3 regions of the Blautia sp. MSK18_10 genome follow, and region 1 is predicted to be linked to each of the others. Evidence: predicted binding sites of a transcription regulator. Region 1 holds the regulator's gene; each other region holds the start of a gene.
What was found. Region 1 encodes Rex, which represses fermentation and respiration genes when NADH is low (regulators of the CRP and FNR family bind a similar motif). Its sites were predicted from a motif close to ATTGTTAANTANTTAACAAT; they were not measured.

Region 1 (2,277 bases):
GGTTTTTTTTCTCATCAAAATCACAGGTGATCATGGCTTCCGGCAACAGTGTCTGCAACGGAATCCTGTTGGCCTCCACGGTCTGAATTCTCACCATTCCCGCAGAGCTTTTCAGAGCAGCTGCTGCACTCAGATATGCAGCTCCGCACATTCCTTCGCTGCCAGCTATAAGAAGAACCTTACCGAAGGTTCCTTTATTTCCATAGGGAACTCTCTCCGGAAGCATTTTCAAATCTTCACGTTCCAGATGATGCATACAGATTTTCTTTCCGGGTATGGAATAGATTCCGATATCCGTAACAACGATCTCACCGCCATACATGCGTCCGGGATAAAAACACAGCCCTCTTTTGCGAAAAGCAAAGGTAACCGTAAGATCTGCCCGGAATGCAATCCCCTTCTCAAATCCGGTATCTGAGTCAATCCCGGATGGAATATCCACAGCTACTTTATACGCAGATGCCCGGTTCATTGTACTGATAAGCTCTGCATATTTTCCCTCTACAGGTCTGCTCAGTCCAACCCCAAAGATGGCATCTACTATAGTAGTATATTCATCCAGATCCAGGTTATGCACCCGGGGCACCTGATAATATTCTGCTGTTTTAAGCTGTCCGGCAGTTTCAGCAGTCATTTTCTCTTCCTTACCCGCAATATAATACCAGGTTCTGACTCCTCTCAACTGAAGCAGTCTGGCAATCGCCAATCCGTCTCCGCCATTGTTGCCGGTTCCGCAGACCACAAGGATTTTCTCTTTTTCTTTATTCTTTAATCTCTGTACAATCTCCTCAACCGTCTTTAATGCCGCCCTCTCCATAAGTACCGGAGACGATATCCCGGCTTTCTGAATCGTATTATGATCCAGTTCTTTCATCTCAACAGCAGTTACAATCTCTCTCATCTGTTCACCTCCTGTTTACAATAACACATTTACATACAAGAGAAAAGCTGTGATCAGATGACCACAGCCTTGTGTTTCACAGTTATCCCTTACATACCTTCATGTTCCTTTCTGTACTCACTCAGGTTATAGGACAAAGTCATAAGACTCTCTGAAAGATGTACGTTCTCTACCATTACATCCTCCGGGGCATCCAGATCAATATGTGCAAAATTCCAGATTGCCTTAATTCCATTATCAATTAAAATCTTTGCCATCTCTTTGGCTTTGTTTTTAGGAAGAGTCAGGATCGCAATCTCAACCTCATTCTCCTTCAGAAACAAAGGAAGATCGCTCAACATCTGAATCTCAATTCCACGAACTGCAATCCCCTCAAGTACAGGATTGACGTCAAAAATACCAACCAGCTTAAATCCGCGCTTTTCAAAATCCACATAATTGGCCAATGCCTGTCCCAGATTACCGGCACCCAGAATAATCATCGGATGTACAGTATCCAGCCCAAGGATCTTACCGATTTCTGTATACAAATAGCGTACATTATAGCCGTAACCCTGCTGACCAAAACCACCGAAATTATTTAAGTCCTGACGAATCTGGGAAGCCGTCACATGCATCTTCTTGCTAAGATCATTTGAAGATATACGCTCTACATTCTCCTCCATCAATTCACCGAGGTAGCGGTAGTACCGCGGCAAACGCTTGATTACCGCTTTCGAAATTTCCTTAGCTTCCACAAATTTTCCCTCCTTAGCTTATCTATGTCAATTATACCCAGATGTTATTTTATTGTCAAATTAAATTTGTACTTTTTGACCAAATATTTCTGTATTTTTTTATCAATTTCATTCTGAAAAATTCCCCGGAATATCATATTTTCTTCCATGCATCCATCCGATGCTTTCTTTTCCCTGGACAAAATCTCTTAAAATGCTTTCAAAAACAGGCATTTTCGATTATAATAGTACGCGGACAAATTACAAACGGAGGAATTCCTATGATTTTATCATGTCAGAATATCTGTAAATCCTTTGGCGAAAAAATCATTCTCAAGGATGCCAGTTTCCATATAGAAGACCGCGAAAAGGCAGCTCTCATCGGCAATAACGGTGCAGGCAAGACGACTCTGCTGCGAATCATTATGCATGAGCTCTCCCCGGATTCAGGAAACGTGGTACTTGCCAAAGATAAAAATATCGGCTACCTTGCCCAGTATCAGGACATTCATGGCCATCATACCATTTACGAAGAACTGATTTCCACCAAACAGCACATTATTGATATGGAGAACCGTCTGCGCTCTCTGGAACAGGAAATGAAAACCACCACCGGAGATGCTCTGGACAGCCTGATGAATACTTACACAAGACTGAGTC
Region 2 (2,277 bases), on a different contig from region 1:
ATCAATTCCGGGACCTTTTTCCCAGTGTCCGCCTCTTGCATCTTTATCTCCGTATGGAATAGAGAAATATTCATCAAATCCACGGAAATGATCGATTCGCACAACATCATACAGTCTGAAGCAGTAACTCATTCTGGAAATCCACCACTGATATCCTGTATTTCTGTGATAATCCCAGCGATACAGCGGATTTCCCCATAACTGACCGGTTGCAGAAAATCCATCCGGAGGGCATCCTGCTACTGCCAGCGGTACATTATCCTGATCCAGCTGGAACAGCTCCGGATGCGCCCATGCATCAGCACTGTCCATTGCAACATAAATCGGAATATCTCCAATGATCTGGATTCCTTTTGAATTTGCATAGGATTTCAGTTTCATCCACTGCTCATAGAACTTAAACTGCATATACTGCTGGAATTCAATATCAAAATAGAGTTCTTCACGATAATAATCCATGGCATTGTTCCAGCGGAGTCTGATATCCTCAGCCCATTTGGTCCATTCTACACCTTCGAAACGGTCTTTTACTGCCATAAACAGAGCATAATCTGACAGCCACCAGCTGTTCTCTGCTACGAATTTCTGATAGTCAGGATTCTTGCTGATATCACTGTTCTCGTATGCTTTTCTCAGAAGAGGATAACGGCCTTTGTAGATTTTTTCATAATCTACCTCATCAGGCTTCTTTCCCCAATTAACTTTCTCGCAGTCTTTCTTATCAAGAACTCCTTCTTCCACAAGTGTATCCAGATCAATAAAATATGGATTACCTGCAAATGTAGAGAAAGACTGATATGGAGAATCTCCATAGCTGGTCGGTCCCAATGGCAGAATCTGCCAGTAAGTCTGTCCGGCTTCCTTTAACCAGTCTACAAATTCATATGCACTTTTGGAAAAACATCCGATGCCATAGTCTGATGGAAGACTGCTGATCGGCATTAATATTCCTGCTGCTCTTTTTCCCATGATTCTTGTCTCCTTCGCCATTCTTCACTTTTACCGCCTATACTTTATCTAGTGTACATATAAGCAGTTTTTCTATACCTTATGCGCAATTGTTTTTTTTATTATATCTATTTTTTGTGCAAATTGCAATACAACTTTCATGTTATCCATTTTTTCGTGAAAATTACTAATCATTGCTTAGTTCTTTTCGTCATCTTCCATATTAAACACCAATCATTTCCACTCAGAGCATTGTCGTCAAGCGGATATTCGCAATCTGCTTCGCTACGCAGCTCTATACCGAATAACTGCTCCGCATTTCATCAGAAGGAGCTTATTTTTTATCCATATCAAAAACTTATAATTACAATGCAATATTTCTATTTTACGTTTCATTTCTGATATGATAGGATGTGTTTGGTTAAAAAATAACAAAGTAACACTCCAACTTATCTGTTGAGAAACGTTTATCATTAACTACCATCAGAAAATTTCTTATACAGATATCTTCGACATCTTAAGCTATACACATCAAAGACAAAGAAAGAGGTAAGAAAATGGAAGACAACAAATTATGTCTGGAAAAGCAGCCTTTAAACCAGGAAATGCTTGACAAAATCGATGCTTACTGGCGTGCAGCTAACTATCTGTCTGCCGGACAGCTCTATCTTCTCGACAATCCGCTTCTGAGAGAGCCATTAACTATGGATCAGATCAAGAAAAAAATTGTTGGTCACTGGGGAACTGTACCGGGACAGAACTTCGTTTATGCACACTGCAACCGTGTCATCAAACGTTATGACCTTGATATGATCCTGCTTTCCGGTCCTGGACATGGCGGAAACTTCATGATTGCCAACACCTATCTGGAAGGTTCTTACAGCGAAGTTTATCCTAACATCAGCCAGGATGAGGAAGGTATGAAGAAAATGTTCAAACAGTTCTCCTTCCCATGCGGAGTCCCAAGCCACTGCGCACCGGAAACACCTGGTTCCATTAATGAAGGTGGCGAGCTTGGTTACTCCATCGCTCATGCTTTCGGAGCTGTATTTGACAACCCGGATCTGATTGCAACTACTGTTGTAGGTGATGGTGAAGCTGAGACTGGTCCTCTGGCGACATCCTGGCAGTCCAACAAATTCCTGAACCCGATCACAGACGGTGCTGTACTTCCTATTCTTCACTTAAATGGATATAAGATCAGCAACCCGACTATCTTCTCCCGTCTTTCTCATGAAGAACTTGAATGCTTCTTCAAGGGCTGTGGCTGGAAACCATATTTCGTTGAAGGTGACGACCCAATGACAATGCACAAGAAGATGGCTGAAA
Region 3 (2,277 bases), on a different contig from region 1:
ACTTCCGCAATGACAGACAAATACACCAATTCTCTGCACGCTGGCTTACCTCCTGTATCTTCTGAATGCACTTACCAGAAGCTGCTGTGGCAGTTCCGGATCAAGAAGCTGTGGTATCTCATCTGCTTTCAGATAATCGCCGCCTTTTTCACGGACAACTAACTGTCTTGCTGCATCGATGATCTTTCCCGGTTTTACATCTCTTGGACAACGCTCTACACAGGCGAAGCAGGAAAGGCATTTCCAGAGAGACTTTGAATTGACAAGTGCTTCGATATCTTCATTTACAACATAGGATACAAACTGATGTGGCTTGATATCCATTTCATTGAAGGATGGACAGGTAGCAGAACATTTTCCACATTTCATACATTTCAGCGGATTTGTTCCTGAGATTTCTTTAATTTTCTCTGCTGCTGAATGTTCGTTTCTCATTTCGCTACCTCCTCTTTTACTCCGAGGGCTTCTGCAAGGAGCTCTGTGAAATAATATACAGGCAGTTCGCTGGAAGCGTTTTTATTTAAATTATATTTACACAATGGACAGGCTGTGATCAGCATATCTGCGCCAAAGCCTTGGGCACTGTCTTCGATTTTCTGACACATGTTCTGGGACATTTCTTTTTCTTTGAGAGAAATGTAACCGCCGCAGCATTCATTTCTGTATGGATAGATCACCGGTTCTGCACCAAGTGCACGGATGAAATCTTCCATGATTGTCGGATTCTCCGGATCATCAAAAGCCATGATCTTGCCCGGACGTAATAAGAGACATCCGTAATAGGCTCCGATCTTCTTTCCTGTAAGCGGGTTTACTACTTTCTCTTTCAGCTTGTCAAAGCCAACTCTGTCGCGAAGTACTTCCAGATAATGGAGCACTGTTGTCTCGCCTTCATAAGGCTCATCAAGCTGCATGTAATTATTTGCTCTGGTGCGGATATCCTCCACATTTTTCATATCATCATTGACACGTTTGATCACGTGATGACAGGCAGAGCAGATTGTTACCAGATCCTGGCCCTTTTCTTTGGCCTGATTAAGAGCACGTACAGAAGAAAGCTTCGTAGCAATCTCGTCAGTTCCCAGAGGATAAACACCTCCGCAGCACTGCCAATCTTCGATCTCTTCCAGTTCAAACCCAAGTGCTCTGGCGCTGGCTCTGGCATATTCGTCCAGATCTTTCGCCTTGTTTCTCAGGGTACAACCCGGATAATAACTGTACTTCATACTTAACATTATCCTTTCTTAGTTGTTCAGATAAATTCATGTTGCTCAAATAATGATATCAGGGTCCAAAAGCAATTTGCCCCGATATATAGCGCCCGTAAATAACAGTCGCTAGTCCTTGTCTTTTTTTTAACAATATATGGACAAAAATATAAATCAAGTCTAATACAATTACTTTTTATATCTTTGTTGAGACATAGAAAATAAAAGAGTTCGCACACCCTTCCTCCGCAATTAAAGGAGTGTATCAGCTCGATTTCCGAAAAATATTATATCATATTGACAACATTTTAACAAGAGGTTTTTGATATTTTTTTATTTCGTTCCTGATTTTATTCATAAGAGTCAAAATTCCTCTGCCTCCGCTGCAATATGGAATTTTGACTGATGAATAAAAAAAGGAGTAAACAATAATTTTTACTCAGAGGAGCAACGCGTTCTCTGCTCCCCTGAATTCAAAATCTTATCGCCACAGGCGATTTTAACCAGTCACGTTTTATTTATTAATTAAGATCAATCTGAGCAATAATTTCTTTCAGTGTATCTGCGCTCTTCTTGAGCTGTTCGATTTCAGCTTTATTCATTCTCATCGGTACTTTACCCTGTACACCATTTGGACCTACCAGTGTCAGTGTGCTTAAGCATACATCTTCGATTCCGTATTCTCCATGCATCATAGTGGATACTGTAGAAATAGATTCGGAAGAAGATACCAGTAAGCTACAGAGCTTGCATACAGATGAAGATACGGCATAGAAAGTTGCACCTTTCTTGGAGATAATTTCACCGCCGGATTTCTGTACGTACTGAAGCATTGCTTCTTTGTCAATCGGCTCAATATCTTTTCCGAGTTTCTTCTCCAGTTCATAATATTCATCCACACTTACACCGGAAATATAAGCTCCGGACCATGGAATAAAGGATGTATCGCCATGTTCACCAAATACATAAGCATGGATGTTACTCTGTGCAATCTGGAAGTGCTCGGATAATCCGCAACGCAGACGTGCAGAGTCAAGGATGGTACCGGAACCAAGGATCTGGTTCTCCG

Region 2: a site for Rex is predicted at 1,365-1,384, ahead of LI074_RS07400 (phosphoketolase family protein). Genes of this name have one in related genera too.
Region 3: a site for Rex is predicted at 1,505-1,524, ahead of LI074_RS03360 (CoB--CoM heterodisulfide reductase iron-sulfur subunit B family protein). Genes of this name have one in related genera too.

What each region holds. Positions count from the first base shown of each region.
Region 1 covers NZ_JAJCGT010000009.1:79,425-81,701, forward strand. The annotation lists gene LI074_RS06135 (bifunctional ADP-dependent NAD(P)H-hydrate dehydratase/NAD(P)H-hydrate epimerase) at 1-901, opposite strand, end outside; gene LI074_RS06140 (redox-sensing transcriptional repressor Rex) at 991-1,638, opposite strand; gene LI074_RS06145 (ABC-F family ATP-binding cassette domain-containing protein) at 1,899-2,277, shown strand, end outside.
Region 2 covers NZ_JAJCGT010000013.1:15,761-18,037, forward strand. The annotation lists gene malQ (4-alpha-glucanotransferase) at 1-969, opposite strand, end outside; gene LI074_RS07400 (phosphoketolase family protein) at 1,506-2,277, shown strand, end outside.
Region 3 covers NZ_JAJCGT010000004.1:61,326-63,602, reverse strand. The annotation lists gene LI074_RS03370 (CoB--CoM heterodisulfide reductase iron-sulfur subunit A family protein) at 1-39, opposite strand, end outside; gene LI074_RS03365 (4Fe-4S dicluster domain-containing protein) at 46-435, opposite strand; gene LI074_RS03360 (CoB--CoM heterodisulfide reductase iron-sulfur subunit B family protein) at 432-1,226, opposite strand; gene LI074_RS03355 (L-lactate dehydrogenase) at 1,730-2,277, opposite strand, start outside.